One region of the Kitasatospora sp. NPDC024654 genome, then DNA from elsewhere that is predicted to be linked to it. Evidence: riboswitches for the same ligand, from Rfam matches in the RefSeq annotation. Region 1 holds a riboswitch; each other region holds the start of a gene.
What was found. A riboswitch is a leader RNA that binds a small molecule or an ion and turns the genes downstream of it on or off. The one in region 1 is predicted to bind cobalamin.

Region 1 (7,506 bases):
GGTTCCGCACCGAGGCCGCCAGGTCGAGCACCGGGGAGTCCAGCACCAGGCCGGCCAGGTCGTCGCGGAAGTCCGAGCGGGCGGCGGTCTGCAGGACCATCGAGGCCCCCAGCGACCAGCCGTACAGCACGATCCGCCCGGCGCCGGCCTGCTTGGCGAACCGGATGGCGGCCTCGACGTCGTGCCACTCGGTCTCGCCGAAGTGGCCCAGCCCGTCGGGCGAGGGCGGCGCGCCCTGGTCGCCGCGGTAGCTGATCACCAGGGCCGGCAGGTTCAGCCGGTGCACGACCGGCAGGACGGGCAGCGCCTGCCGCCGGTCGGCCCGCGGTCCGTGCACGGCGATCACCCAGGTGCCGCGGACGGCCGGCAGGTACCAGGCGGGCAGCGGGCCCAGCTCGCCGTCGACCACCACGTCCATGGAGTCCAGGCCGCAGGACGAGACCGGGTCGCCGCGCAGCACCCGCGGGGTCAGTTCGACGTCCGCGCTGTCGGCCGGGCCGCGGCCGGCGGTGAACTCCAGCCGGCGGGTCACGGTCCGCTGGTCGCCGCGCAGCACCGGGCCGACCACCGCGTGGCCGCCGGCCCACTCCAGCGCGTACCGGCCGCGGCGCAGGCTCTCGGTGGTCCGGGTGAGGGTGACCTCGTCGGCGCTGATCGACCGCACCCGCAGCGGCGGCTCCCCGGCCGCGGCGGGCTCGCCCCCGGCCCCCGGCTTCAGCGCGAGGTCGGACACCCGCCGCCCGAGCAGCAACACGGCGGCCCCCGCCGCGACGACGACAGCGGTGCCAGCGGCGACGACGGTTCCCCTACGCATGGCGCTCCCCGGGTGGTGAGTGGGTGACGCTCCCCAGTTCATCCCGTGAGCCGTGCGCCGGCCACCGCAACACCGCCGTACGGGCAGCCTCCGCTACACCGGGAGGTCGGGGGCGGTGGTGGCGAGGAGGGCCCAGAAGCGGTGGTCGGCGGGGGCGGCGGGGGGCCGGGGCTCCTCCGGGGCGGTGCCGCCCCAGTGGGAGGGGACCCGGTGTTCGGCCTGGAGGGCGGCCAGGACGCTGGCGAGGGTCTCGCGCGGGGCCGGGACCAGGCGGGCGACCGGCTTCAGCTGGGGCTGCCAGCGGCCGGCGACGCACTGGCGCAGGCACTGTTCCAGCTCCTCCTCGGCACCGGTGATCCGGACCAGGTCGCGCAGCGTCAGACCGAGGGTCTCGGCGAGGGCGCGGGTCTCGTCGGCGTCGCCGGTCCAGCGTCCGGTGAGTTCGGCGTCGGCGTACGTCCGCCCGCCGACGCCGATCCGGGTGGCGGCCTGGTCCCGGCTCAGTTCGCGGGCGAGCCGGAAGTCGCGCAGCGAGGTCGGACGGACCCCCATCAGCTGTGCCACCGGGCACCAGAGCGCCCGGGCGAGTGCGATGAGCTCGGTCTCGCTGGGCCGGATCTCGCCGCTCTCCCAGCCGAGGACGTGAGCCGGCAGCAGCCGGACGCCGTGCGCGGCCATCGCCTCCGCCACCTGTTCGGGGGTCAGCCCGAGCCCGGCGCGGTGCGCCCGGGCGGCCTGCGGGGAGAACGGGACCGGGGTGGGGGCCGGGGGGCTGCCGCGTCGCATGGGACGACGGTAGGGGTGCGGTCGAGCCCGCCCCCAGTCGCCGAACGCACGAAGCCGGGGAGCGACCCCCGGCGGCGCCTTGGACGTATCACCAGCGCCGAGGCGGCGTCAGTGTCCGTTACTCGGAGGTACCGACGGTTCCGTCCGGTGTGATCAACCACTCCGGGGGCCCGGTTGACGGCCGGAACGGGCGCGTGATGGGATCCTTGGGCCAAACGGAGGCAAGCAGAGGAAGCCGGTGCGAGTCCGGCGCGGTCCCGCCACTGTCACCGGGGAGCGCGTTCGAACGATGGTCACGGTGTCCCGCCACAGGGGCGTTGGAAGGCCCGGGCGCGCGTCCGTACCCGGGAGCCAGGAGACTCTCGCCCCCGCGACGTCGAGCCAGGGCGCGGACCCTGAGTGAGGACACGCACAGCATGCAGCCTGCTCCCCGGCCGGCGCCGAGCGCCGTGGGGGTGCCGCTCCGTCAACCTCCCCGCGCCCGACGCCCGTACGCCACCGCGGCCGGCGGCTACGCGCTCGGCGCGGTCGCCGGTTACGCGGCCGACCTGCGGTTCGCCGACCCGCGCCGGGGTCACCCGGTGGCCGCCTTCGGCCGGGCCGCCGGCCGGCTGGAGCGCGCCCTCTGGCGCGACCACCGCGGCGCGGGGGCGCTGTACACCGCGCTCTGCGTGGGCGGTGTCACGGCCGCCGCGGTGACGGTGGAACGGCTGGTGGGACGGCGGGGCATCGCGGCGAGCGCCGCCACGGCGGCCGCCACCTGGACCGTGCTCGGCGGCACCTCGCTCACCCGCGAGGCCCGTACGATCGGCGCCGCCCTGCGCGCGGGCGACCTGACGGCGGCTCGGGAGCGCCTGCCGCACCTGTGCGGGCGCGACCCGAGCGCCCTGGACGAGCCGCAGCTGGCCCGCGCGGTGGTCGAGTCGGTGGCCGAGAACACCGCGGACGCCGTGGTCAACGCGCTGGTCTGGGGTGCCCTGGCGGGCAGCCCGGGCCTGCTGGCGTTCCGCGCGGTCAACACCCTGGACGCGATGGTGGGTCACAGGTCACCCCGGCACCGGCGCTTCGGCTGGGCCTCGGCGCGGCTGGACGACCTGGCCGGCTGGCCGGGCGCCCGGCTGACCGCGCTGCTCACGGTGGCCGCCGCGCCGCACCCGCGGACCGCCTGGCGGGTCTGGCGGCGGGACGGCTCGGCGCACCCGAGCCCGAACGCCGGCCAGGCCGAGTCGGCCTTCGCGGGCGCGCTCGGGGTCCGGCTCGGCGGCTCGTTGCGGTACGGGGAGAGGGTGGAGAACCGGCCGGTGCTGGGGGCGGAGCTGCGCCCGGTGGCCGTGGACGACATCGAGCGCGCCTGCCGGCTGTCGCGCCGGGTGGGCCTGTTGGCGCTGGCCGTGACGGTGGCCGGCCGCTGCGCGGGGCACCGGGTACGGGCGAGGGCGGCACGCGCCGCCGGGACGGGAGGTGGCAGCCGATGAGCAACGCACTGCTGGTCGCGGGGACCACGTCGGACGCTGGCAAGAGCGTGGTCACCGCCGGGATCTGCCGCTGGCTGGCCCGGCAGGGGGTGAGGGTCGCGCCGTTCAAGGCGCAGAACATGTCGCTCAACTCGATGGTCACCGCCGACGGCGCGGAGATCGGCCGGGCCCAGGTGATGCAGGCCGCCGCGGCCCGGGTGGAGCCCGAGGCGGCGATGAACCCGGTGCTGCTGAAGCCGGGCGCCGACGGCCGCAGCCAGGTGGTCCTGCTCGGCCACCCGATCGCGGAGGTCGGCGCGCTCGACTACCGCGAACGCAAACCCTTTCTGCTGGAAAGGGCCCTGGACTGCCTGGCCGACCTGCGCCGCCGCTTCGACGTGGTGATCTGCGAGGGCGCCGGCTCGCCCGCCGAGATCAACCTGCGCGACCGCGACATCGCCAACATGGGCCTGGCCCGGGCCGCCGACCTGCCGGTCGTGGTGGTCGGCGACATCGACCGCGGCGGGGTCTTCGCCGCGATGTACGGGACGCTGGCGCTGCTCTCCGCCGAGGACCAGCGGCTGGTGGCCGGCTGGCTGGTGAACAAGTTCCGCGGCGACGCCCGGCTGCTCGGGCCCGGCCTGGACATGCTGCACGAGCTGACCGGCCGTCCGGTGCTGGGCACCCTGCCGATGCTGGCCGGTCTCTGGCTGGACGCCGAGGACTCGCTCGACCTGTCCACCGCCGTCGAGCGCGCCGACGCCGCGGGCCCGTACGGGGCCGACGTGCTGCGGGTCGCCGTGCTGCGCTTCCCCCGGCTGTCCAACTTCACCGACCTGGACGCGCTCGCCCAGGAGCCCGGCGTGCTGGTTCGCTGGGCCACCCGTCCCGAGGAGCTGGCCGACGCGGACCTGGTGGTGCTGCCCGGCACCCGGGCCACCGTCGCCGACCTGGCCTGGCTGCGCGAGCGCGGCCTGGCGGCACCGCTGCGCGAGCGGGCGGCGGCCGGGCGGCCGGTGCTCGGGGTCTGCGGCGGCTACCAGATGCTGGCCCGGCGGATATCGGACGAGGTCGAGTCGAGGGCGGGCCGGGTCGAGGGACTCGGGCTGCTGCCGACCACGGTCGAGTTCGGGCCGGAGAAGGTGCTCGGCCGGCCGGCCGGCGAGGCCTTCGGCGAGCGGGTCGAGGGCTACGAGATCCACCACGGGGTGGTGACCGTCGAGGGCGGCGAGGCCTTCCTGGACGGCTGCCGCGACGGCGCGGTCTGGGGCACCACCTGGCACGGCGCGCTGGAGAACGACGGGTTCCGCCGGGCGCTGCTGCGCGAGGTCGCGGCGCTGGCCGGGCGGGCCTTCGTGCCGGCACCGGACACCTCGTTCGCCGCCGCCCGGGAGGCCCGGCTGGACCGGCTGGGCGACCTGATCGAGGAGCACGCCGACACCGCCGCGCTGTGGCGGCTGATCGAGGGCGGGGCCGGCGCCGGGCTGCCGTTCGTCCCGCCGGGGGCTCCGGCCACCCGCGTCCTGGAAGGTGACCTCCTGTGAGTGACGTCCGATACCCGTTCACCGCCATCGTCGGCATGGCCGACCTCCGGCTCGGGCTGCTGCTCAACGCCGTCTCGCCGGCGGTCGGCGGGGTGCTGGTGCGTGGCGAGAAGGGCACCGCGAAGTCGACCATGGTCCGCGCGCTGGCCGGGCTGCTGCCGTCGATCGCGGTGGTGACGGACTGCCGGTTCGCCTGCGACCCGGTCGCGCCGGACCCGCAGTGCCCGGACGGGCCGCACGAGGCTCCCGGTGTCGACCGGCCGGCCCGGCTGGTCGAGCTGCCGGTCGGCGTCACCGAGGACCGCATCGTCGGCTCGCTCGACCTCGAGCGCGCGCTCGCCGAGGGCGTCAAGGCCTACGAACCGGGCCTGCTCGCCCAGGCGCACCGCGGGGTGCTCTACATCGACGAGGTGAACCTGCTCCAGGACCACGTGGTGGACCTGCTGCTGGACGCCGCCGCGATGGGCCGCTCCTACGTCGAGCGCGAGGGCGTCTCGGTGCGGCACGCGGCGCGGTTCCTGCTGGTCGGCACGATGAACCCGGAGGAGGGCGAGCTGCGGCCGCAGCTGCTCGACCGGTTCGGGCTGACCGTGGAGATCGCGGCCACCCGGGACCCGGCGGAGCGGGCCGAGGTGGTCCGCCGCCGGCTCGCCTACGACGCCGACCCGGCCGGCTTCGCCGCCCGGTTCGCCGCCGAGGAGCGGGAGCTGGCCGAGCGGATCGGCGCCGCCCGGGCGCTGCTGCCCGCGGTCGGGCTGGGCGACGCGGCGCTGCGCCAGATCACCGCGGTCTGCGCGGCCTTCGAGGTGGACGGGCTGCGTGCGGACATCGTGATGGCCCGGACCGCGGTGGCGCTGGCCGCCTGGGCCGGACGGACGGCGGTGACCGAGGAGGACGTCCGACAGGCCGCCCGGCTGGCGCTGCCGCACCGGCGGCGGCGCAACCCGTTCGACGCGCCGGGACTGGACGAGGAGCAGCTGGACCGGACACTGGCCGAGCACACCGAGCAGCCGGACGAACCCGAGCCCGACGGGGACGGCCCGGACGGCGACGGGCCCGACGGCGACGGACCGGGGGAGGACGGCCCAGGGGACGGCGGTCCCGACGGCGGGGGCGGCGCGCCCGAGCCCGCCGGTCCCACGGCCCCGGACGCGGCCACCCCGGCCCCCGACAGCCCGCGGGACGTCCCCGCACCCCCCGCGCCGCGCCCCGCACCCGCCCGCGAGTCCGCTCCCGTCGCGGCCGGCGAGCCCTACCGCACCAAGCTGTTCAAGGTCCCCGGCACCGGCCGCGGCGCCCAGGGCCGCCGCTCTCCCGCCGAGACCGACGGCGGCCACACCATCCGCGCCCGCCGCCCGACCGGGCCGCTGACCCGGCTGCACCTCGCCGCCACCCTACGGGCCGCCGCCCCGCACCAGGTCGCCCGCGGCCGCGCCGGACGGGCCCTGCTGCTGCGCCACGACGACTTCCGTGAGCAGGTCCGCCAGGGCCGGGAGGCCAATCTGGTGCTCTTCGTGGTGGACGCCTCCGGCTCGATGGCCGCCCGGCAGCGGATGACCGCCGTCAAGGGCGCCGTGCTGTCGCTGCTGATGGACGCCTACCAGCGCCGCGACAAGATCGGCATGATCACCTTCCGCGGCCGGTCCGCCGAGCTGGCGCTGCCGCCGACCTCCTCGGTCGAGGTGGGCGCGGCCCGGCTGGAGCGGCTGCCCACCGGCGGACGGACCCCGCTGGCGGCCGGACTGCTGCGGGCCCACGAGGTGCTGCGGGTGGAGCGGTTGCGCGATCCGCTGCGCCGTCCGCTGCTGGTCGTGGTCACCGACGGCCGGGCCACCGGGGGTTCCGCCGCGCTGGCCGAGGCCGGACGGGCCGCCGGGCTGCTGGCCGCCCAGGGCACCGCGGCCGTGGTGCTGGACTGCGAGTCGGGACCGGTCCGGCTCGGCCTGGCCCGCACCCTGGCGGGCCAGCTGAACGCCTCCGCGGTCACCCTGGACGAGTTGCGCGCCGACGGCGTGACCGCCCTGGTGCACGCGCACCGCTCCGCCACCACCCACCGAAAGGCAGCGTGACCCGATGCCGCAGGGCAAGCCGGACGTCATCCCCGACGACGGCCTGACGACCCGTCAGCGCCGCACCCAGCCGATCACCGCCGTGCACACCGGCCCCGGCAAGGGCAAGTCCACCGCCGCCTTCGGGCTGGCGCTGCGGGCCTGGAACCAGGGCTGGCCGATCGGGGTGTTCCAGTTCGTCAAGTCGGCCAAGTGGAAGGTGGGCGAGGAGAACGCGCTGCGGGTGCTGGGCGCCTCGGGCCAGGGCGGCACGGTCGCCTGGCACAAGATGGGCGAGGGCTGGTCCTGGGTGCAGCGCGACATCGAGTCCAGCGAGGAGGCCGCGCGCGAGGGTTGGGCGCAGGTCAGGCGCGATCTCGCCGCCGAGACCTACCGGCTGTACGTGCTGGACGAGTTCACCTATCCGCTGCACTGGGGGTGGATCGACCTGGACGAGGTGCTGGAGGTGCTGCGCGAGCGCCCGGGCAACCAGCACGTGGTGGTCACCGGCCGCAACGCGCCCGAGCGGCTGCTCGAACTCGCCGATCTGGTCACCGAGATGACCAAGGTGAAGCACCCGATGGACGCCGGCCGCAAGGGCCAGCGCGGGATCGAGTGGTAGCCCGGTAGTCCGATGCGCATCCCCCGTCTCGTCATCGCCGCGCCCTCCTCGGGCGCGGGCAAGACCACCGTGGCCACCGGGCTGATGGCGGCGCTGTCCGCCCGCGGCCTGACCGTCTCGCCGCACAAGGTCGGCCCGGACTACATCGACCCGGGCTACCACGGCCTGGCCACCGGGCGCCCCGGGCGCAACCTGGACGCCTTCCTGTGCGGGCCGGAACGGATCGGCCCGCTCTTCG
Region 2 (7,506 bases), on a different contig from region 1:
ATCTCCTCCAGCATGTGCATCACCGCCTCGTTGGCGCCGCCGTGCAGCGGGCCCTTGAGCGCGCCGATCGCCGCGGTGACGGCGCTGTAGAGGTCGGAGAGGGTGGAGGTGACCACGCGCGCGGTGAAGGTGGAGGCGTTGAAGCTGTGCTCGGCGTAGAGCACGAGGGAGAGCTCGAAGCAGCGGACCACCTCCGGTGCCGGGACGGAGCCGAAGCACATGCGGAAGAAGTTCTCGGCGTAGCCGAGGTCGGGGTCCGGGGCGATGGGGTCCAGCCCCCGGCGGCGGCGCTGGTCCGCGGCGACCACGGTGGGCAGCCTGGCCAGCAGGGTGAGGGACTTGGCGAGGTTGGGGGCCGGCCGGTCGTCGTCCTCGGTGGGGTCCTCGGCGCCGAAGAAGCTCACGGCGGTGCGCAGGACGTCCATCGGGTGGCAGGTCCCGGGCAGCTTGGCCAGCAGCTCGGAGGTGGTGCGATCGAGCGGGCGCAGGGCGCGTTCGCGGGCCTGGAAGTCCCGCAGCTGCTCGTGGTCGGGCAGGTCGCCGTGCCACAGCAGGTACGCGACCTCCTCGAAGGAGCGCTGGGCGGCGAGGTCCTGGACCGGGTAGCCGCGGTAGGTCAGGGAGTTGGTCTCCTGGATGACGGTGGAGATCTCGGTGGTGTCGACGACGACACCGGCGAGGCCGCGGTGGATCTCGGGTGCGGTGGTCATGGTGGTGCCTCCGGTGCGTCAGGTGCCGGGCGGGAGGGTGAAGTCGAAGACGGCCGAGTCGAAGGCCGTGTACTCCTGGTAGCCGAGGAGTTCGTAGAGACGGGAGCGGGTCTGCATGCGTGGCAGCAGGGATTGCTGGGTGCCCTCGCTGGCGATGGTGCGCAGGCCCTCCTCGACCGCGCCCATGGCCAGGCGCAGCAGGGTGGCCGGGTAGAGGGCGATGTCGTAGCCGAGGTCCTGCAGGGTGTGGGCGTCGAGGAGTGGGCTCTTGCCGAACTCGGTCAGGTTGGCGAGCAGCGGCACCCCGGGGAGGGCCTTGCGGAAGGCTTCGAACTCGGCCTCGTCGGCGAGGGCTTCGGGGAAGATCGCGTCGGCACCGGCGTCGACGTACGCCTTGGCCCGGTCGATCGCCGCGTCCAGTCCCTCAAGGGCTCGGGCGTCGGTGCGGGCCATGAGCAGGAAGTCGGGGTCGCGGCGGGCGTCGACGGCGGCCCGGACGCGGCGGGTCATCTCCTCGCGGGGCACGACCGACTTGCCGTCGAGGTGGCCGCAGCGCTTGGGGTTGACCTGGTCCTCCAGGTGCAGGCCGGCCAGGCCCGCGTCCTCCATCAGCTGGACCGTGCGGGCGGCGTTCATCGGCTCACCGAACCCGGTGTCGGCGTCGATCAGGACGGGCAGGTCGGTGACCCGGGTGGTCTGCTGGGCGCGCGCGGCGATCTCGGTCGACGTGGTCAGGCCGATGTCGGGCAGGCCCAGATCGGCGGCGAGGACCGCGCCGGACAGGTAGGCGGCCTCGAAGCCGGTGTCCTGGATCAGGCGGGCGGACAGCGGGTTGATGGCGCCCGGCACGGCCAGCAGGCGTCCGGTCGCCAGCCGTTCGCGCAGCGCGCGGCGGCGCTGGGACGCGGTGGTGCGGGTGTGCAGCATCAGAACAGGCCCTTCGGCAGGCTCGCGTCGAAGTCGCGCACGGCCCCGGTGTCGACGGCTGGGAACAGATCGTCCAGGTCGCGGGCGGTCAGGTCGGCGAGGTTCTCGGCGGCGGACAGGAAACGGTCCTGGTCGGCCGGGGTGACGATGCCCTCGGTGAGGGTGCGGAACTTGGCCGCGTAGGCCGGTCGGTCGAAGGGGCGGGCGCCGGCCGGGTGGGTGTCGGCGACGGCCAGCTCGTCCTCGATCACCGAGCCGTCGTCCAGGGTGATCACCGCCCGACCGCCGAAGGCCCGCCGCTCGGGGTCGGGGTCGTGGTAGCGGCGGGTCCACTCCGGGTCCTCGACCGTGGTGATCTTCCGCCACAGCTTGACGGTCTGCGGGCGCCGGGCCCGCTCGGGGGCGTAGGAGCGCTCGTGGTGCCAGACACCGTCCTCCAGCGCGACCGCGAAGATGTAGGGCACCGAGTGGTCGAGGGTCTCACGGCTCGCGTTCGGGTCGTACTTCTGCGGGTCGTTGGCGCCGGAGCCGATGACGTGGTGGGTGTGGTGGCTGGTGTGCAGCACGATGGAGCGCACCTGGTCAAGCGGTCCGGCCTTCTCGCGCAGCCGCCGCGCCAGGTCGATGATCGCCTGCGCCTGGTACTCGGCGGAGTGCTCCTTGGTGTAGGTGTCGAGGATCGCGCGCCGCGGCTCGCCGTCCTCCGGCAGCGACACCGTGTAGGCGGCGTCGGGTCCGTCGAGCATCCAGGCGAGGAAGCCGTCCTCGCCCTCGTAGATCGGCGACGGGGAGGTCTCGCCTCGCATCGCCCGGTCCACCGCCTCGATCGCCGCCTTCCCGGCGAAGGCCGGGGCGAACGCCTTCCAGCTGGAGATCTCGCCCTTGCGGGACTGCCGGGTCGCCGTCGTGGTGTGCACGGCCTGCTGGACGGCCTGGTACGTGACGTCGGCCGGCAGCCCGAGCAGGGCGCCGATCCCGCAGGCGGTGGCCGCGCTCAGGTGGGCCACGTGGTCGATCCGGTGCTCGTGCAGGCAGATCGCCCGTACCGACGTGGATCTCGTACGCCGCGGTGATGCCGCGCAGCAGGTCGGCGCCGCCGCGGCCGGTGTGCTGGGCGACGGCCAGCAGCGGCGGGATGTTGTCGCCCGGGTGGGAGTAGTCCGCGGCCAGGAAGGTGTCGTGGAAGTCGAGCTCGCGCACCGCCGTGCCGTTGGCCCAGGCCGCCCACTCCGGTGACACGCGCACGCCGGGCGCCGTGCCGAACACCGAGGCGCCCGGTGTGCCGCCGTGCGGCAGCGCCTGCGCGCGGGCGACGGCGACCGGACGCCGCCGCAGCGAGGCCACGGCGACGGCCGCGTTGTCGATGACCCGGTTGACCGCCATCGCGGCCACGTCCCCCTCGGGCTGCCCGGTGCCGCAGGCCATGGCGGCGAGCTTCCAGGCGATCTGCTCCGCACGGGGCAGCGCCTTCGCGCTCGGGTGGACCCGTACCTGATGGTCGATCACAGGACTCCTCGACGGTTCGGCCCGGCGGCTGCCGGGCTCCTGCTGGATGGGTGGCGCTCCGCCCTCCGGCACGGTGTCGTGCCGATGACGGGGACTCCGGGGGGCCCGGCGCGCACTTGCAGCATTCCCCGGGCCGAGCCCGTGGTCGACCCGTCCATCCTGCGAAATCCGTCCAGGTCAGCGATGCGGAAGTGCGGATTTTGCGAATCCGCGGCTGCTAACTTTGCGGGTCGTGCGCCGCCGACGACGAGCAGGAGGACCGTGAACCGCACGCCTGGCCAGAAGGTCTACGCCCACGCGAAGCTGCGCCGGCTCCGTCGCGACCACGGGCTCAGCCAGGTCGAGCTGGCCCGCCGACTCGGGATCTCCACCAGCTACCTCAACCAGCTGGAGCACAACCAGCGCCCGCTCACCGCGCCGGTGCTGCTGCGGATCGCCGAGGTCCTCGGCACCGACCCGGAGTTCTTCTCCGACAGCGGTGCCGGTCGGCTCACCGCCGACCTGCGCGCCGCGCTCGCGGACGAGGCCAGTGGCGAGGAGCTGCCCGCGGACGAGCTCGCCGAGGTGGTCCGCGACCATCCGGCGGTCGCCCGCGCCCTGGTCGCCGTGCACCGCCGCTACCGTGACGCGGTGGAACGCGCCGTGACCCTCGCCGGGCCGGGGGAGTCCACCGGTCTGCCCGCCGAGCCGCACGACGAGGTCCGCGACTTCTTCTACGAGCACCACAACCACATCGCCGAGCTGGACACCGCCGCCGAGGACGACGCCGCCGCGCTGGGCATCGTGCCCGGCCGGGCGGCGGACGCCCTGGAGCACCGGCTCGCCTCCCGGCACGGCATCCGCGTCGTCGCCACCGCCCCGCCCGGGCCGGCCGCCGGCGACGTCCGCAGGTACGACCCGGTGGCCCGCCTGCTGCACCTCTCGCCCTGGCTGACCGACGGCCGCCGCGCCTTCCAGCTCGCCACCCAGCTCGCCGTCCTCGAACACGGCCCGCTCCTCGACCACCTCGCCGACGCGCCCTCCCTCGGCTCCCCGGCGGCCACGGCGCTCGCCCGCATCGGCCTCGCCAACTACTACGCGGGCGCCCTGCTGATGCCGTACACGGCGTTCCACGCCGCCGCGGAGGAGCTGCGCTACGACGTCGAGCTGCTCCAGACCCGCTTCGGCGTCGGCTTCGAGACCGTCTGCCACCGCCTGAGCACCCTGCAACGGCCCGGCCTGCGCGGGGTCCCGTTCTCCTTCCTGCGGGTGGACCGGGCCGGCAACATCTCCAAACGGCAGTCCGCCACTGACTTCCACTTCTCCCGGCTCGGCGGCACCTGCCCGCTCTGGACGGTCTACGAGGCCTTCTCCGCCCCCGGCCGGATCCTCACCCAGGTCGCCGAGATGCCCGACGGCAAGCGCTACTTCTGGGCCGCCACCACCGTGACCCGCAGCGGACCCGGGCACGGCGCCCCGCACACCACCTTCGCCCTCGCGCTCGGCTGCGAGCTGCGCCACGCCCACCGGCTCGTCTACTCCGAGGGCATCGCCCTGGACGACCCCCGCGCGGCCACCCCGATCGGCCTCGGCTGCCGGATCTGCGAACGGCAGGACTGCGTCCAGCGAGCCCGGCCGCCGGCCGGCGGCCCCCTCGTCATCGACGAGAACCGCCGCACCACCGTGCCCTACCCCGTCCTGCGGCGGCACGAGCACTGACCCCGGCGCGCCCGCCGGCGCCCCGGCCCGCCGTGACGGAGACCGGGGCACCGGCGGGCCGGGGCGGGGTCGGAGCGCCCGGTGGGGGTGGAACCCGCGACCGCCACCGGCCGGTCGCTGGCGGTCGACGAGCGCGTCGGCACCTTCGCCCCGGACCCGGACCGCGCCGACTCGGCGGGCAGGGCCCGGGCGCGCGGACCGTCCGACGAGTGGTGCCCGCTCGAGCCACCGGGGCGCCCGGCGGCTCACCGCTGCGGGGCGGTCCCGACCTCTCCACGGTCGGGATCCCTCCCACACCACCATCCGCTATCCGGACAGTCGCTGCCGGAGCTGTCCCGATGGGCCTAGGCTGTGGCTCGCAGTTGGTTCGCCCTGCCAGCCAGGCAGGCGCGTCGCAAGAGGGAACCCGGTGGAAATCCGGGACTGCCCCGCAGCGGTGAGTGGGAACGACCGCCGTCACACGCACTGGGCCCCAGCGGGGCCCGGGAAGCGACGGCCAGTAGGTGCCGGACCAACAGGCCCGGCGTGCCCGCGAGTCCGAAGACCTGCCACTGCCCGCGTGCCACCGGTGCGCGGTGATCTCGGTGACCTCGTGGGAGGGTCGGCGGGGCGGGGCGGGCACCCCCTGGTGCCGCGTTCCCCACTCTCGTACCCTCGTACCTCCGTGCTCTCCCGGGATCGCAACGCGACTCGCGAAGGAGAGTTCCGTGTCATCGAGTTCCACCACCCCGCAGGCCACCGTCTACGGCTACCCGAGGCAGGGCCCGAACCGGGAGCTGAAGAAGGCGATCGAGGGCTACTGGGCCGGCCGCGTCAGCGCCGAGGTCCTGCGGGCCACCGCCGCCGACCTGCGCCGCGACAACTGGCACCGGCTGGCCGAGGCCGGCGTCACCGAGGTGCCCACCGGGGACTTCTCGCTCTACGACCACGTGCTGGACGCCACGGTCGCCGTCGGCGCGATCCCGCCGCGCCACCGGGCCGCCGTCGAGGCCGACCCGCTGGACGGCTACTTCGCGATGGCCCGCGGCACCCAGGACGTCGCGCCGCTGGAGATGACCAAGTGGTTCGACACCAACTACCACTACCTCGTGCCCGAGTTGGGCCCGGACACGGTCTTCGCCGCCAACTCCACCAAGGCGGTCGCCGAGCTGCGTGAGGCGCTCGCCCTCGGCCACCGTGGCCGCCCGGTGCTGGTCGGCCCGCTCAGCTACCTGCTGCTCGCCAAGCCCGCGCCCGGCGTGGCCGCCGACTTCCAGCCGATCACCCTGCTCGACCGGCTGCTGCCCGTCTACGCCGAGCTCCTCGCGGACCTGCGTGCGGCCGGCGCCGAGTGGGTGCAGCTGGACGAGCCGGCGCTGGTCCAGGACCGCACCCCGGCCGAGTTGAACGCCGCCGCTCGGGTCCACCGGGAACTCGGCGCCCTCACCGACCGGCCCAAGCTGCTGGTCGCGACCTACTTCGACCGGGCCGGCGAGGCGCTGAAGGTCCTGGCCAAGGCTCCCGTCGAGGGCGTCGGCCTGGACTTCACCGGCCCCGGCGCGGCCAACCTGGACGACCTCGCGGCCGTCGGCGGCCTGCCCGGCAAGCGCTTGGTCGCCGGCGTGGTGGACGGCCGCAACATCTGGATCAACGACCTGGAGAAGTCGCTGTCCACCCTGGCCGTACTGCTCGGGCTGGCCGACCGGGTCGACGTCGCCCCTTCCTGCTCGCTGCTGCACGTCCCGCTCGACGCCGACCGGGAGCGCGACCTCGCCCCGCAGGTGGCCCGCTGGCTCGCCTTCGCCCGGCAGAAGACCACCGAGACCACCATCCTCGCCCGCGGTCTGGGCGAGGGCGCCTCCGCGATCACCGCCGAACTCGCCGCCAACCGCGCCGACCTGGCCTCCCGCGCCGCCTCCGCCCTCACCTACGATCCAGCCGTCCGGGCCCGGACGGCGGCCACCACGGCCGCCGACGCCCGCCGTGCCCAGGCCTACCCCGAGCGCGCCGAGGCCCAGCGCACCCGGCTCGGCCTGCCGCTGCTGCCGACCACCACGATCGGTTCCTTCCCGCAGACCACCGAGCTGCGCACCGCCCGCGCCGACCTGCGCGCCGGACGCATCGACGCCGGCGCCTACCAGGAACGGATGGAGGCCGAGGTGCGCGAGGTGATCGCCTACCAGGAGAAGGCCGGGCTGGACGTCCTGGTGCACGGCGAGCCCGAGCGCAACGACATGGTCCAGTACTTCGCCGAACGGCTCACCGGCTACCTCGCCACCCAGCACGGCTGGGTCCAGTCCTACGGCACCCGCTACGTCCGCCCGCCCGTGCTGGCCGGCGACATCTCCCGCCCCGAACCGATGACCGTCGACTGGTACCGCTACGCCCAGGACCTGACGGACCGCCCGGTCAAGGGCATGCTCACCGGCCCGGTCACCATGCTCGCCTGGTCCTTCGTCCGCGACGACCAGCCGCTCGCCGAGACCGCCCGCCAGGTCGCCCTCGCCCTGCGCGACGAGGTCACCGACCTGGAGGCGGCCGGCGCCGCCGTCATCCAGGTCGACGAACCCGCCCTGCGCGAGACCCTCCCGCTGCGCGCCGCCGACCGCACGGCCTATCTGGCCTGGGCCACCGAGGCCTTCCGGCTCAGCACCTCCGCGGTTCGGGCCGACACCCAGATCCACAC
Region 3 (7,506 bases), on a different contig from region 1:
CTGTTCGAGTCGGTGACCAGCTTCCTGATCTTCCGCGGGAACCCGCAGGCCACCCAGTCCGTACTGTTCTGGCTGATGGGCTCCTTCGGCCTGGCCACCTGGTCACAGCTCTCCGTCCCGACCGTTGCCCTGGCCGCCGCGATGATCTTCCTGCTGGCCCGGTCCCGGTCCCTCAACGCCCTGGCCATGGGCGCCGAGGCGGCTTCCTCACTCGGCGTCGACGTACGGCGGCTGCGGCGGAACCTGTTCCTGGTCACCTCGTTGATGGCGGGGGTGTCGGTGGCGGTCAGCGGGGTGATCGGGTTCGTGGGGCTGGTGGTCCCGCACATCGTCCGGCTCCTGGTGGGATCCGACCATCGGCGCTCGCTCCCCGTGGGAGTGCTGTTCGGAGCCTCGTTCACGGTCCTGGGCGACCTGCTGGCCCGCACCGTCGTCGCTCCCCAGGAGATGCCCATCGGCGTCATCACCGCCTTCATCGGCGCACCGGTGCTGATCGTGCTGATCCGGCGCCACCCCTACCCGTACGGAGCCGACCAGTGAGCCTGGAACTGGTCGGGCTGTGTGTGGACGTCGCGGGCCGGCGCGTCGTCACCGACGTGGACCTCACCGTTCCCGACGGGCACCTGGTCGGCCTGCTCGGCCCCAACGGCAGCGGGAAGTCGACCCTGCTCAAGACGCTCTACCGGGTCAACCGGCCCGCGGCGGGAAGGGCACTGCTCGACGGCACGGACCTGCTGGCGCTGCCGCCCAGGCAGGCCGCCCGGCGCGTCGCCGTGATCGCCCAGGAGACCAGCGTCGAATTCGACCTCACCGTCCTGGAGATGGTGATGATCGGCCGCACGCCCCACAAGCGTGCCTTCGACCGCGACGACCGGGCCGACCTGACAGCGGTGGAACACGCCATCGAGCGGGTCGGCTGCGCGCACCTGGCCGGCCGCAGCTTCAACACCCTGTCCGGCGGCGAGAAGCAGCGGGTCCTGATCGCCCGTGCCATCGCCCAGAACGCGGACCACCTGATCCTGGACGAGCCGACCAACCATCTCGACATCCGCTACCAGGTGGAGGTTTTGGAGCTGGTCGCCGGACTCGGCGTCACGGTCCTGGCCGCGCTGCACGACCTGAGCCTGGCCGCGCTGTTCTGCGACAGCGTCCACCTCCTGGCCCGGGGACGGGTCATCGCCGGCGGCCCGCCCGCGCAGGTGATCACCACGGACCTGGTGCGGCTCGCCTACGGCGCGGACGTCCTGATCGTCGAACACCCCGAGACCGGGACCCCACACCTCATCCCGCGCCGCTCCCACCGGCCGGTCCGCATCCCCTCGGCCATCGAGCCCCCGCTCAACTCCAAGCCCGGGCAAACCCCCTGACCGAAAGGCACGCCATGGTCCAGCCCCGTGCTCCCCGACCCCGTCGCTCCCTCGTCCGAACGCACCTCCTGCGAGCGGGCGCTCTCGCCGCGACGGCCGTGGTGCTCAGCGCTGTCCTCACCGGCTGCGGCGGTCCCGCCACCACGGGGGACGCCGCGCGATCCACAACACCCGCCGCCCCGGGTGACGGTGGGTACCCCGTCACGGTGACCAACTGCGGCACCCGGATCACCTTCACCAAGGCACCCACCCGTGCCGTGTCCAACGACATCAACACCACCGAGGACATGCTCGCCCTGGGCCTCGAGTCGCACATGGTCGGCGACTTCGGCGTCAACGGCGACGGCCCGGACGGCAAGCCCGTTCCGCAGCAGTACCAGGCGGCCTTCCGCACGGTCCCCAGCATCTCCCCGTCCTACTTCACCCTGGAACCGCTGGTCGGCCTCCACCCGGACTTCCTGTTCGCCGGCTGGAACTACGGCCTGCACACCGGGACCGACCTCACCCCCGACGGCCTGGCCAAATTCGGCATCAAGACCCTCGTCCTCACCGAGTCCTGCGCCCACGTCCAGAGCGCAACCAGCTCCGTGAGCATCGACGACACCTACCGCGACCTCACCAACCTCGGCCAGATCTTCGGCGCGCAGACCAGAGCCCGGCAGCTGGTCGACTCCATGAAGGCCGAGGTGACCGTGGCGCAGGCCAAGACGACCGGACTGGCCCCGGTCCGGGTCTTCGACTACGACAGCGGCCAGTCCGCACCCTTCACCGCGGGCGGGCTCGCCATGCCCGACGCCCTGATCCGACTGGGTGGCGGCACCAACGTCTTCGCCGGCCTCGGGCAGAGCTGGACCTCGGTCTCCTGGGAGCAGGTCGCGGCCGCCGACCCGCAGTGCATCGTCATCAACGACTACGGCACCCCCACCGCCGAGCAGAAGCAGCAGTTCCTGGAGAGCAGCCCGATCACCCGGAACCTGACCGCGGTCAGGAACCACTGCTTCCTGACCCTGAGCTACGACCAGGTCACCCCCGGCCCCCGCAACGCGGAGGCCGTCACCGCCATCGCCCGCTGGCTCCACCCGGACGCCTTCGGCCTGCCCACCGACGGCGCATGAGCACCAGCACCCCGGACCCCCGCACCCCGCCGACCGTGGACATCGTGCTGTGCCGGGGGTGCTGCTGCGGAAACGCCGCCAAGCGCCCCGACGTCGACCACGAAGCCCAACTGGCCGCACTCACCGCGACAGCCGACAGCCTCGCCCACGTCAGACTGCGCACCACGGACTGCCTGGGACCGTGCGAGCAGGCCAACGTCGTCGTGGTCCGCAGCCACGCGCGGCAACCCGACGGCCGGCGGAGCCGGCCCCTGTGGCTCGGCGGGCTGACCTCCGCGGACGACACCGCCGCCCTGTGCGAGTGGCTCCGACAGCCCGCCGCCGAGGCGGACCCGGCCACGCCACAAGCGCTCCCCCCACGGTTCCAGGCGCTACGGATCCCGGCCCGCGGTCCCGACATCGCGGCTCGCGGCTTGTCGCGTGGGGGTGGCGAGTGACGTCGGACGGTGCCTCGGCTGAGGGGCGGCGGAGTCTCCGCGCCCGCTGCCGTGCCTGGCCCCCAGCAGGCTGCCAAAGCCCTTACGCGGGAGCGGTGCTGACACCTCGCCACCGCAGTGCCCGTGACGATCGGTGCCACCTCCGGCACCGGCGGGGGTCCCGCCCGGTGACGGCCCCACTCGTAGAGTTTGTCCGGCTCTTGACCTGCGCGACCTTGAAGATGAACGACCCGCCTCACTAGGCTGGCCAGGTTGCAGCCGCCTGCTGTGACAGCGTGCCAGCAGCGAAGTCCGGTGTGAATCCGGCACTGTCCCGCAACGGTGATGCCCCTCACGGGGACAAGCCCGGTCGCCTGCCGTCGCGCTACGGATTCCCGCCTCGACGGAAGGACGGACCGCCCGGCCCCCGTGGGCCGACTCGGGTGCCGCCCTGCCCGACGAGCATCCCGAGGAGGATGCCCATGAACACCCCGGCAACCCGGTTCAGATCGATCCGCGACGCGCTCCACCCCTCCGAGTGGGGACGTCTGGGCATGATGGCCCTGGTCATCCTCGCCCTCAACGGCTTCGGCTGGGGAATCTTCGTCCTCACCGTGCTGCCCCACCACTTCCACTACGACGGCCTCGGCGTCGGCATCGGCGTCGCCTTCACCGCGTGGACCCTGGGCGCGCGCCACGCCTTCGACGCCGACCACATCTCCGCCATCGACAACGTCACCCGCAAGCTGATGGCCGACAAGAAACGACCGCTCGGCACCGGCTTCTTCTTCGCCATCGGCCACTCCACCATCATCTGTGTGGTCGGCATCGGCATCACCATCGCGGCCAAGGCCGTCTTCGGCGCGATGGTCGACCCCAACTCGACCTACGAGACCGTCGGCGGCGTGATCGGCACGGTCACCTCCGCCAGCTTCCTCTACCTCATCGCGCTGCTCAACCTCATCGTGCTGGCCGGCATCGCCAAGGTCTTCCGCTCGATGCGCCAGGGCACCTTCGACGAGGAGGAGCTCGAACGGCAGCTCCAGGCCCGCGGGTTGATGTGGCGCTTCTTCGGCCGCTTCATGCGCTCGATCAACCACACCTGGCAGATGTTCTTCGTCGGCCTGATCTTCGGCATCGGCTTCGACACCGCCACCGAGGTCGTGCTGCTCGCCGCCACCGCCTACGCCGCCACCGCCGGCCTGCCCTTCTACGCCGTCCTCGCGCTGCCCCTGCTCTTCGCCGGCGGCATGACGCTCTTCGACACCCTGGACGGCTGCTTCATGAACTTCGCCTACGGCTGGGCCTTCGCCAACCCGGTCCGCAAGGTGTACTACAACCTCGTCATCACCGGCCTGTCCATCGCCGCCGCCTTCCTGATCGGCACCATCGAGCTGCTCGGCGTCCTCACCTCCGAGCTCCACCTCAGCGGCCCGTTCTGGGACTTCATGGCGAACTTCGACATCAACAAGGCCGGCTTCGCCATCGCCGGACTCTTCGCCCTGACCTGGGTCGTCGCCCTGCTCTACTGGCGCTTCGGCAAGGTCGAGGCCCGCTGGACCACCCCGGCCGCCGCCTCGGCCGTGGAGGCCAGGGAACCGGCGTAGCAGGACGTCCGTACGGGCCCGGCACGGGTTCCACCGGCACACCGGACCGCCGGCCCGCCCGGCCACGGACCACGGGCCGGCCGAGCCCCGGCGGGTGGGACCAGGCAGAATCCAGGTCATGCAGCACATCCTCATCATCGGCATCGGTGCGGGCGACCCCGACCACCTGACCCTGCAGGCGGTCAAGGCCATCGCCCGCACCGACGTCTTCTTCGTCCTCGACAAGAACGAGCAGCGCCAGGACCTCATCCGGCTGCGCCGGCAACTGCTCGACGAACACGCCCGGCCCGGCCACCAGGTGGTCGAGACCCCGGACGCCGAACGGGACCGCAGCGCGCCGGCCTACGCGGCCGCGGTGGACGACTGGCGCCACCGTCGCGCCGACCTGGTCGACCGGCTGATCGCCGAACACCTGGGTCCCGACCAGACGGGCGCGTTCCTGGTGTGGGGCGACCCGAGCCTGTACGACAGCGTGATCGCGGTGGTGGAGGAGGTCCTGGCCCGCAGGGACGCCCCGGACCTCTTCGAGTACGAGGTGATCCCGGGGATCAGCAGCATCTCGGTCCTGGCCGCCCGGCACCGCACCACCCTCACCCGGGTCGGCCGCCCGTTCCAGGTCACCACCGGCCGACGGCTCGCCGAGGGCTTCCCGGAGGGCGTGGACGACGTGGTGGTCATGCTGGACGGGCAGGCCGCCTTCGCCGAGATCGACCCCGCCGGACTCGACATCCACTACGGCGCCTATCTCGGCACGCCCGACGAGGTGTTGCTCTCCGGTCCGCTCGCCGAGACCGCGCCGCGCGTCCTCGAGGCGCGCAAGGCGGCCCGCGACCGCAAGGGCTGGCTGATGGACACCTACCTGCTGCGCCGCTCGGAGCGCTGACGCACCTCGGCCCGCCGTCCGGACCGGGCGGCGGGCCCCATCCGGCCTCGAACTTCACCACTTCGGCCGGATCCCCGGAACCATGGTGTCCCGGTGTGCTCGCCGGATCGTTCCCGGGGTGCCCGCCGCCGCGAGCCCTGCCCGGACAGTCGTCCCGATCACGGGCCTGGACCCGGGAGCGTCGCGACCCGCTGTTCCAGGCCGAGCTGGCCCTCGAGGGTGTCGTCGACGTACTCGATGGCCTGACGGACCGCCTTGAGTTGGGGGCGCGCCTGGCCGAGTGGTGCCCGTGGGTGACCGCTCACCTGACGCCTCCGCACGTCTACGGAGATCACGAACGGAACCGCGACCAGCGCCGGAGTCAAGCGGTCAGCGCGGATTCGAGAAGCACCACCAAGTCTTCCAGCTGTCGCGGAAATTTCGTCAACGTCCTATGCCGTCAAGGCCATTGACCGTCTCATGACAGTCGGCGATCCTGTACTGCCACCCCGCACAGCCACCCCCACGGCTTGGGCTGGCGTATGAGCTTCCTGATCGTCCCCCACATAGGAGCCAGCATGCGCGGATTCCTGATACGCGTCGCCACCCTCGCGGCAGCAGCAACCACCCTCGCCGCCCCCGCCGCGCCGACCACCGCGGCGGCCGCACAGGGACTGTCGTTCCGCCCCCTGCACTACAACACCAACGGCTACAACTGGGGCGGCTACGCCGCCACGGGCAGCGGCTTCACCTCGGTCTCGGCGACCTGGACCGAGGCGAACGCGACCTGCGACTCCACCAACGACCTCTACGCCCCCTGGGTCGGCATCGACGGGTACGGCACGTCCACCGTGGAGCAGACCGGGGTGGCGACCGACTGCTCCAGCGGCAGCCCCGTGGACCAGGCCTGGTACGAGATGTACCCGGCGAACCCGGTCTACCTGAGCCTCGGCTCGTACCCGGTATCAGCCGGCGACGCCGTCAGCGCCTCGGTGACCTACGCCGGGAGCAGCAAGTACACCCTGAAACTGACCGACTCCTCGCGAGGCTGGACCTACAGCACCACCAAGTCCCTCTCCGCGCAACGGGCCAGCGGCGAAGTCATCATCGAGTCGCCGACCGGGTCCTACCCCAACTTCGGCACCCTGAAGTTCAGCTCGGCCACCGTCAACGGCACGTCCCTCGGGTCCTTCAACCCGGTCGCGCTCGACCCCAGCTCGAACGGCACCTACGAGGCCCGCACCAGCGCACTCGGCTCCAGCGGCACCAGCTTCACCGAAACGTTCCTGCACGAGTAACCGCACCGGCGCTGGGGCCCGCACCCGCCCCAGCGCACGGAACTCCCGCGGGCCGGGATCCACGCCGCGGGCCTGGCCTGCTCCAGGACGACTGGCAGAAGCGGCATTCGGGTGATCGGCCCGCCCGTCCACGACGTGCTGTGTCCTGAGTGCCGTGGACGGCGCACACGGTGAGAGCGCTGCTACGGGGCCGGTCCCGCTGGCCGGTCCGGTCGCACAGCTGATCGCTGGATGATCTTCCGGCTCCGTACCGGACCCCTCCCGGGCGGTCGAACGTCCGGATCTCGGTCCGGGGTGGTCAAGGTCGTGGACCGCGACGTGGAATGTGGACGGGGTTGACGCCCGCGCCGCGGGCGGGGTGCCGGGCTCGGGGTGTCTGCGCGCACGGGGTGGCCGGCTGCGCGCAGCCGGCTCCCGGCCTTCCTGGCGGAGGTGGGCGGTAGCGATGGCGGCCGCCGGGGCGGTGCACTGAATCTCGACTTCGGAGTTCCAACGCACGGGCTCCCCCGCCGCGACGGTCGGCCAGAGCCACTGGCCGATCGTGGTGCACTCACTCGACGGGTGGCCTGCGGCGTTCGCCCCGCTGTACACGGCGGTCGTCACGTTGTTGAGCGCGACGGCCTGGGAGCAGAAGGCCCAACCGGTGGCGTAGAAGTCCTGCGTGGACCCGGGAGCGGCCTGCTGGGGGGAGTGACCGCCTGCGCGGACGCCGGGGTGAGTCCGGCCAGGAGGAGCGCGCCGGCAGCGAGCGTTGTACCAAGGACACGGTTGATCATCAGCATGGGTGGATCCCTTCCAGATGACGGTCCGCGCGGCAGGTGCACTGGCAGCCGAGGTGCCG
Region 4 (7,506 bases), on a different contig from region 1:
CGCCCGTCCTCTGTCCCATCCAGGAGGACACCCCGGGCCCCATCGCGCCGGACTTCGACGGCCGGCGACTGAGCTTCCGGGCCCTCGGTGACCCGTCGGACCGCTCGCGGCTGACGCTCAACGTGATCCGGGACGAGCTCGCCCGGATCACCGCGCAGCGGGCGGCCGAGGACCCGAACCTGCACTACCTGGACGGCCGTTCGCTCTACGGCGAGGCCGACTTCGCCGAGCTGCCGCTGCCCGACCAGCTCCACCCGGACCCCGCCGGCCACCGCCGGATCGGCGAGCGCTTCGCCGAGATCGTCTTCGGGGCCGGCGGTCCGTTCGCGGTCGCCGGCGGCTGAGCGGTCGCCGGGTCGCGTCGACGAGCAGGGGCCGGCCGGGCGTTCGACGCCCGGCCGGCCCACGGCCGTCGGGGGGATCAGCCCTCGGTGCCGTCGTCCTCCAGGTCGCCCTCGGCGGCCAGGAAAGCGGCGCGCAGCTCGTCCAGCAGGGCCGGGTCCGGCTCGGCCCACAGGCCGCGGTCGGCGGCCTCCAGCAGGCGCTCGCTGATCCCGTGCAGGGCCCAGGGGTTGGCGCTGGTGAGGAACTCGCGGTTGACCGGGTCGAGCACGTACTCCTGGGTCAGCCGCTCGTACATCCAGTCCGCCACCACGCCCGTGGTGGCGTCGTAGCCGAACAGGTAGTCCACCGTGGCGGCCATCTCGAAGGCGCCCTTGTACCCGTGCCGCCGCATCGCCTCCAGCCAGCGCGGGTTGACCACCCGGGCCCGGAAGACCCGGGCCGCCTCCTCGGTGAGGGTGCGGGTGCGGACCGCCTCCGGCCGGGTGGAGTCGCCGATGTAGGCGGCGGGGGAGGAGCCGGTGAGCGCCCGGACGGTGGCCACCATGCCGCCGTGGTACTGGAAGTAGTCGTCCGAGTCGGCGATGTCGTGTTCGCGGGTGTCGGTGTTCTTCGCCGCGACGGTGATCCGCCGGTACGCGGTCTCCATCTCCTCGCGGGCCGGTCGGCCGTCCAGGCCGCGGCCGTAGGCGTAGCCGCCCCAGACCGTGTAGACCTCGGCGAGGTCCGCGTCCGTCCGCCAGTCCCGGCTGTCGATCAGCTGCAACAGCCCGGCGCCGTAGGTGCCCGGGCGGGAGCCGAACACCCGGACGGTGGCCCGGCGTTCGTCACCGTGCTCGGCCAGGTCGGCCTGCACGTGGGCCCGGACGAAGTTCTCGGTGTCCGCCTCCCGCTGCGCCGCCGCCAGCCGGACGGCGTCGTCCAGCAGCGCGATCACGTGCGGGAAGGCGTCCCGGAAGAAGCCGGAGATGCGCAGCGTCACGTCGATCCGCGGGCGGCCCAACTCCTCCAGCGGTATGGGCTCCAGGCCGGTGACCCGGCGCGAGGCGTCGTCCCAGACCGGCCGGATGCCGAGCAGTGCGAAGGCCTCGGCGATGTCGTCGCCGGCCGTGCGCATCGCGCTGGTACCCCAGAGCGAGAGGCCGACCGAGGGCGGGAACTCGCCGTCGTTGTCCGCCTGGTAGCGCTCGACGAGCGAGGCGGCCAGCGCCTGCCCGGTCTCCCAGGCGAGCCGGCTGGGCACCGCCTTCGGGTCCACCGAGTAGAAGTTGCGGCCGGTCGGCAGCACGTTGACCAGCCCGCGCAGCGGCGAACCGGACGGGCCGGCCGGCACGAAGCCACCGGTCAGCGCGTGCACCACGGCGTCCAACTCGTCGGAGGTGGCGGCGAGTCGGGGAACCACCTGGCGGGCCGCGAAGTCCAGTACCTCGGCCACCGCGTCCGGCAGCCCGGCAGCGACCTTCGCCACCGCCTCGGGCGCCCAGCCCTCGGCCTCCATCGCCTCGACCAACTCCCGGGCCCGCGCCTCGGCCTGGTCGGTGGCGCCGAGGGTGAGCGCGGCCTCGTCCAGGCCGAGCGCCTCCCGCAGGCCGGGCAACGCCCGCACGCCGCCCCAGACCTGGCGGGCGCGCAGGATGGCCAGCACCAGGTTGACCCGGTCCGGGCCACTCGGCGCCTGGCCCAACACGTGCAGACCGTCCCGGATCTGGGCGTCCTTCACCTCGCACAGCCAGCCGTCGACGTGCAGCAGGAAGTCGTCGAAGCCGTCGTCCTCGGGGCGTTCGTCCAGGCCGAGGTCGTGGTCCAGCCGGGCGGCCTGGATCAGGGTCCAGATCTGGGCCCGGACGGCCGGCAGCTTGGCCGGGTCCATCGCGGCGATGTTGGCGTGCTCGTCGAGGAGTTGCTCCAGGCGGGCGATGTCGCCGTAGGAGTCGGCGCGGGCCATCGGCGGCACCAGGTGGTCGACCAGGGTGGCGTGCGCGCGGCGCTTGGCCTGGGTGCCCTCGCCCGGGTCGTTGACCAGGAACGGGTAGATCAGCGGCAGGTCGCCGAGCGCAGCGTCCGGGCCGCAGTCGGCGGAGAGCGCGGCGGTCTTGCCGGGCAGCCACTCCAGGTTGCCGTGCTTGCCCAGGTGGACGATGGCGTCCGCGCCGAAGCCGCCGTCCTCGCGGGCCGCCCCGATCCAGCGGTAGGCGGCCAGGTAGTGGTGCGAGGGCGGCAGGTCGGGGTCGTGGTAGATGGCCACCGGGTTGGCGCCGAAGCCGCGCGGCGGCTGGACCAGCACCAGCAGGTTGCCGGCCCACAGCGCGGCGAGCACGAGGTCACCGTCGGGGTTCTGGCTGCGGTCCAGGTAGAGCTCGCCGGGCGGCGGACCCCAGTGCTCCTCGACGTCGGCGCGCAGGCCCGCGGGCAGCTTGGCGTACCAGCGGCGGTAGTCGGCGGCCGGGATCCGCACCGGGTTGCGGGCCAGCTGGTCCTCGGTGAGCCAGTCCTGGTCGTAGCCGCCGGCGTCGATCAGGGCCCGGATCAGCGCGTCGCCCTCGTGCTCGCCCTCCGCGGGGACCAGGCCGGGCAGTGCGTCCGGGCCGTCCTCGGGGCCGATGTCCCAGCCCTCGGCACGCAGTCGGCGCAGCAGTCGGGCCGCGCTGGCGGGGGTGTCCAGGCCGACCGCGTTGCCGACCCGGGCGTGCTTGGTCGGGTAGGCGGACAGCACCAGCGCCAACCGCCGCTCGGCGGGCGGGATGTGGCGCAGCCGGGCGTGCCGGACGGCGATCCCGGCGACCCGGGCGGCGCGCTCGGGGTCGGCGACGTAGACGGTCAGGCCGTCCTCGTCCAGCTCCTTGAAGGAGAACGGCACGGTGATCAGCCGACCGTCGAACTCCGGCACCGCCACCTGGGTCGCGGTGTCCAGCGGGGACAGCCCGTCGTCGCTGCCCTCCCAGGTGGCGCGCGGCCAGGTCAGGCAGAGCGCCTGCAGGATGGGCCGGTCCAGCGCGGCGAGCGCGCCGGCGTCCCAGGCCTCCTCGTCGCCGCCGGCCGAGGCGTCCGCCGGGCGGGTGCCGCCGGCGGCCAGTACGGTGGTCACGATGGCGTCGGCGCGGCCGAGTTCGGCCAGCAGCTCGGCCGGGGCGCCGCGCAGCGAGGAGCAGTAGTACGGCAGCGCCTGGCCACCGGCGTCCTCGATCGCCGCGCAGAGGGTGTCCACGAAGGCGGTGTTGCCGCTCATGTGGTGGGCGCGGTAGTAGAGCACCGCGACCCGCGGGCCCTCGGCGCGGCGCGCGGTGCGCTCCAGCGGGCCCCAGTCGGGCGCGGAGGCGGGGGCGGCGAAGCCGTGGCCGGTGAGCAGCACGGTGTCGGAGAGGAAGGCGGCCAGCTCGGCCAGGTTGGCCGGGCCGCCGTGCGCCAGGTAGGCGTGCGCCTCGGCGGCCAGGCCGGCCGGGACGGTGGAGAGCTCCATCAGCTGGGCGTCCGGCGCCTGTTCACCGCTCAGCACGATCACCGGGCGGGGGCCGGCGAGGAGCGCGTCCAGCCCCTCCTGCCAGGCGCGACGGCCGCCGAGCAAGCGGACCACCACCAGGTCGGTGCCCTCCAGCAGGGCGGGCAGGTCCTCGGGGGTGAGCCGGGCGGGGTTGCCGAGGCGGTAGCCGACCGGGCCGGTGCTGGCGCGGGCGGAGAGCAGGTCGGTGTCGGAGGTGGAGAGCAGCAGGATCACGCGGCGGCCCTCCCACGGCGGATGGTGGGGAGGGGCAGGGCGCCGGGAACGGGCAGGCCCTCGGGAACGGGCAGGGCAGGGCAGCGCATACGGCTAGCCTTCCTCGGGGTCCGCGCCCCGTAAGAATCACGGACGGCAGGAGTTCCTGGCTCCCGCGGCCGGTGAGCCGCGGTCACAGTGGCGGGACCGCACCGGTTTCACACCGGTTTCCTCCCCTTTGCGCCGTCGCTGGCGAGGGCGAACCAGCCGGCCCGCCCGGCGACATAGTAGAGCCTCGGTGCCGGCGGGTGGCCGGCAACGGGACGAAGCACACAGCGCGCCGAGGGACACCGGAGACATGGATCACGCTGGTCGCGGGGCATACGTCCGGTCGGATCATCGGTATGCTCGCCGCCATGTCAGCCACTCCCACGCCGCCCGAGCCTGCCCCCGTCCGGGCCGGCCGGGGGCGCGACGACGCCTGCCCGGGGGCGCTGCGGCTGCACGCGGCGGACGACGGCGGACTCGCCAGGGTGCGGGTCCCCGGCGGGCTGCTGGCGGTCGATCAGGCCCTCGCGTTGGCGGAGGCCGCGCAGGCGCTGGGGGACGGCGAGCTGGAGACCACCTCGCGCGGCAACGTGCAGCTGCGCGGCCTGGCGGCGGACGCCGGCGCGGAACTCGCCGCGCGGCTGCGGGCGGTCGGGCTGCTGCCCTCGGAGTCGCACGAGCGGGTGCGCAACATCGTGGCCTCGCCGCTGGCCGGGCTGGACGGCGTGGGTTTCGCGGAACTGCGGCCGTGGGTGCGCGAACTGGACGAGCTGCTGCGCGGCAGTGAGACCGCCCGGGAGCTGTCCGGACGGTTCCTCTTCGCGCTGGACGACGGGCGCGGCGACGTCGCGGCGCTGGACGCCGATGTGACCTTGATCGCACGGCCGGCGGGTGCCGGCGCCTGGCTGCGGCTCGGGCGGTCCGCGCGCGTCGCGGAGCTCGCCGGGCTCGCGGACGGGCCACGACTGGCGCTGCGGGCGGCGGAGGAGTTCGTCCGGCTGCGCAGCGGCGCCTGGCGGGTGAGCGAGGCCGACCCGGACGGCTCGTTGCTGGCGGAGCGGCTGGGTGCCGAGGGCCTGCCGTGGCGTTCGCCGCCCGCGCTGCCCGGTACCCGGCCGGTGGTCGGCGCGGTGGCCGGGGGCGGCGCCCTCTCGGTGGGGCTGCGGTTCGGACGGGCGAGCGTCGAGCAGTGGCGGGCGCTGGCCGGTGCCGCCCGCGGCGAGCTGCGGATCACCCCCTGGCGCGGCGTGGTGCTGCCCGGGGCCGACCCGGCGGCGCTGCCCGGGCTCGCCGCGGCGGGCCTGCGCACCGACCCGCGCTCGCCGTGGGAGCAGGCCAGCGCCTGCACCGGCGCGCCCGGCTGCGCCAAGTCGCTGGCCGACGTGCGCGCGGACGCCGCGACGGCGCTGGCGGTGGACGCGCCGGACGAGGCGCGGCTGCTCCCGGTGCACTGGTCCGGCTGCGAGCGGCGCTGCGGCCACCCCGCCGGCCGCTGGGTCGACGTGCTGGCCACCGGCTCCGGCTACCGCGTCGCGGTGCGCCAGTCCGGCGACAGTGGAACAGAAGTGACGACCCAACAGATGGTGGCAGCGGTCGCCGCCGCCCGGAGGACCACGTGATCGAGTACGAGAAGGACGGTGCGGCGATCTACCGCGAGTCCTTTGCCACCATCCGCGCCGAGGCGGACCTCGCCGGCCTGCCCGCCGACGTCTCCCAGGTCGCGGTGCGGATGATCCACGCCTGTGGGATGACCGACCTGGTCGCCGACCTGCTCTACAGCCCCGGCGTGGTGGCCGCCGCCCGGTCCGCGCTGCGGGCCGGCGCGCCGATCCTGTGCGACGTCTCGATGGTGGCCAGCGGCGTCACCCGCAAGCGGCTGCCCGCCGACAACGAGGTCGTCTGCACCCTCTCCGACCCCGCCGTGCCGGGCCTGGCCGCGGAGTTGGGCACCACCCGCAGCGCCGCCGCGATGGAACTGTGGCGGGACCGGCTGGCCGGCTCGGTGGTCGCCGTCGGCAACGCGCCGACCTCGCTGTTCCGGCTGCTGGAGATGGTCGAGGCGGGTGCGCCCCGACCGGCCGCGGTGATCGGCGTGCCGGTGGGCTTCGTCGGCGCGGCCGAGTCCAAGCAGGCGCTGGCCGAACACCCCTCGGGCCTGGAGTACCTGGTGGTCCGCGGGCGCCGTGGCGGCAGCGCGATGGCCGCTGCCGCGCTCAACGCGATTGCGAGTGAAGTGGAATGACGGATCGTCAGCATTCGGTTGGGCGGCTCTACGGGGTCGGCCTCGGCCCCGGCGACCCGGACCTGATGACCGTGCGGGCCGCCGAACTCATCGGCAAGGCGGACGTGGTGGCGTACCACAGCGCCCGGCACGGCCGCTCGATCGCCCGCTCGATCGCCGCCCGTTACCTGCGCGAGGGGCAGCTGGAGGAGCCGCTGGTCTACCCGGTCACCACCGAGACCACCGACCACCCGGGCGGCTACCGCGGGGCGATGGACGAGTTCTACGCCGAGGCGGCGGCCCGGCTGGCCGCGCACCTGGACGCCGGGCGCGACGTGGTGGTGCTCGCCGAGGGCGACCCGATGTTCTACGGCTCGTACATGCACATGCACAAGCGGCTGGCCGACCGCTACCCGACCGAGGTGGTTCCCGGGGTGACCTCGGTCAGCGCCGCGGCGGCCCGGCTCGGGCGGCCACTGGTGGAGGCGGAGGAGGTGCTGACCATCCTGCCGGGCACACTGCCCGAGGAGGAGCTGACCGCCCGGCTGGCGGCCACCGACTCGGCCGCGATCCTCAAGCTCGGCCGGACCTTCCCCACCGTGCGGCGGGCCCTGGAGCGCTCCGGGCGGCTGGCGGAGGCGCAGTTCGTCGAGCGGGCCACCATGACCGGGGAGCGCACCGCGCCGCTCGCCGAGGTGGATCCGGAAAGCGTGCCGTACTTCTCGCTGGCGGTGCTGCCGAGCCGGATCGGGCTGCCGGCCGCCACTGAGGACGACGCACGGGCCGACCGGGGCAGTGTCGTCGTGGTCGGGCTCGGCCCGGCCGGCCCGCTCTGGCTCACCCCCGAGGCTCGCGGCGAACTCGCGGCCGCCGACGACCTGGTGGGCTACACCACCTACCTGAACCGGGTCCCGGTCCGGGCCGGTCAGCGGCGGCACGGCTCCGACAACAAGGTCGAGGCCGAGCGCGCCGAGTTCGCCCTCGACCTGGCCCGGCGCGGTCGTCGGGTCGCGGTGGTCTCCTCCGGTGACCCGGGCGTCTTCGCGATGGCCACCGCCGTGCTGGAGGCGGCCTGCGCCGACCCGTACCGCGAGGTGCCGGTGCGGATCGTCCCCGGCATGACCGCCGCCCACGCGGCGGCCTCCCGGGCCGGTGCCCCGCTCGGGCACGACTACGCCGTGGTCTCGCTCTCCGACCGGCTCAA

Region 2: linked by a shared signal. The riboswitch ahead of metE (5-methyltetrahydropteroyltriglutamate--homocysteine S-methyltransferase) and the one ahead of ACZ38L_RS00890 (cobalamin biosynthesis protein) in region 1 are both predicted to bind cobalamin.
Region 3: linked by a shared signal. The riboswitch ahead of nicT (Nickel transporter NicT) and the one ahead of ACZ38L_RS00890 (cobalamin biosynthesis protein) in region 1 are both predicted to bind cobalamin.
Region 4: linked by a shared signal. The riboswitch ahead of cobN (cobaltochelatase subunit CobN) and the one ahead of ACZ38L_RS00890 (cobalamin biosynthesis protein) in region 1 are both predicted to bind cobalamin.

Annotation. Positions count from the first base shown of each region.
Region 1 covers NZ_JBVHLF010000001.1:195,554-203,059, reverse strand. The annotation lists gene ACZ38L_RS00900 (alpha/beta hydrolase) at 1-814, opposite strand, end outside; gene ACZ38L_RS00895 (helix-turn-helix domain-containing protein) at 908-1,600, opposite strand; cobalamin riboswitch at 1,830-1,961, shown strand; gene ACZ38L_RS00890 (cobalamin biosynthesis protein) at 2,017-3,075, shown strand; gene ACZ38L_RS00885 (cobyric acid synthase) at 3,072-4,598, shown strand; gene ACZ38L_RS00880 (putative cobaltochelatase) at 4,634-6,667, shown strand; gene cobO (cob(I)yrinic acid a,c-diamide adenosyltransferase) at 6,672-7,268, shown strand; gene ACZ38L_RS00870 (cobyrinate a,c-diamide synthase) at 7,281-7,506, shown strand, end outside.
Region 2 covers NZ_JBVHLF010000051.1:16,109-23,614, forward strand. The annotation lists gene ACZ38L_RS26120 (bifunctional 2-methylcitrate synthase/citrate synthase) at 1-710, opposite strand, end outside; gene prpB (methylisocitrate lyase) at 729-1,637, opposite strand; partial or broken gene ACZ38L_RS26130 (MmgE/PrpD family protein) at 1,637-3,143, opposite strand; gene ACZ38L_RS26135 (short-chain fatty acyl-CoA regulator family protein) at 3,405-4,841, shown strand; cobalamin riboswitch at 5,187-5,408, shown strand; gene metE (5-methyltetrahydropteroyltriglutamate--homocysteine S-methyltransferase) at 5,549-7,506, shown strand, end outside.
Region 3 covers NZ_JBVHLF010000045.1:10,933-18,438, reverse strand. The annotation lists gene ACZ38L_RS24485 (FecCD family ABC transporter permease) at 1-540, shown strand, start outside; gene ACZ38L_RS24480 (ABC transporter ATP-binding protein) at 537-1,367, shown strand; gene ACZ38L_RS24475 (ABC transporter substrate-binding protein) at 1,574-2,482, shown strand; gene ACZ38L_RS24470 ((2Fe-2S) ferredoxin domain-containing protein) at 2,479-2,919, shown strand; adenosylcobalamin (AdoCbl) riboswitch at 3,179-3,317, shown strand; gene nicT (Nickel transporter NicT) at 3,381-4,505, shown strand; gene cobF (precorrin-6A synthase (deacetylating)) at 4,624-5,388, shown strand; gene ACZ38L_RS24455 (hypothetical protein) at 5,547-5,693, opposite strand; gene ACZ38L_RS24450 (G1 family glutamic endopeptidase) at 5,946-6,665, shown strand.
Region 4 covers NZ_JBVHLF010000015.1:17,164-24,669, reverse strand. The annotation lists gene ACZ38L_RS12005 (GDSL-type esterase/lipase family protein) at 1-344, shown strand, start outside; gene cobN (cobaltochelatase subunit CobN) at 422-4,054, opposite strand; cobalamin riboswitch at 4,172-4,316, opposite strand; gene cobG (precorrin-3B synthase) at 4,450-5,700, shown strand; gene ACZ38L_RS11990 (precorrin-8X methylmutase) at 5,697-6,323, shown strand; gene ACZ38L_RS11985 (precorrin-2 C(20)-methyltransferase) at 6,320-7,506, shown strand, end outside.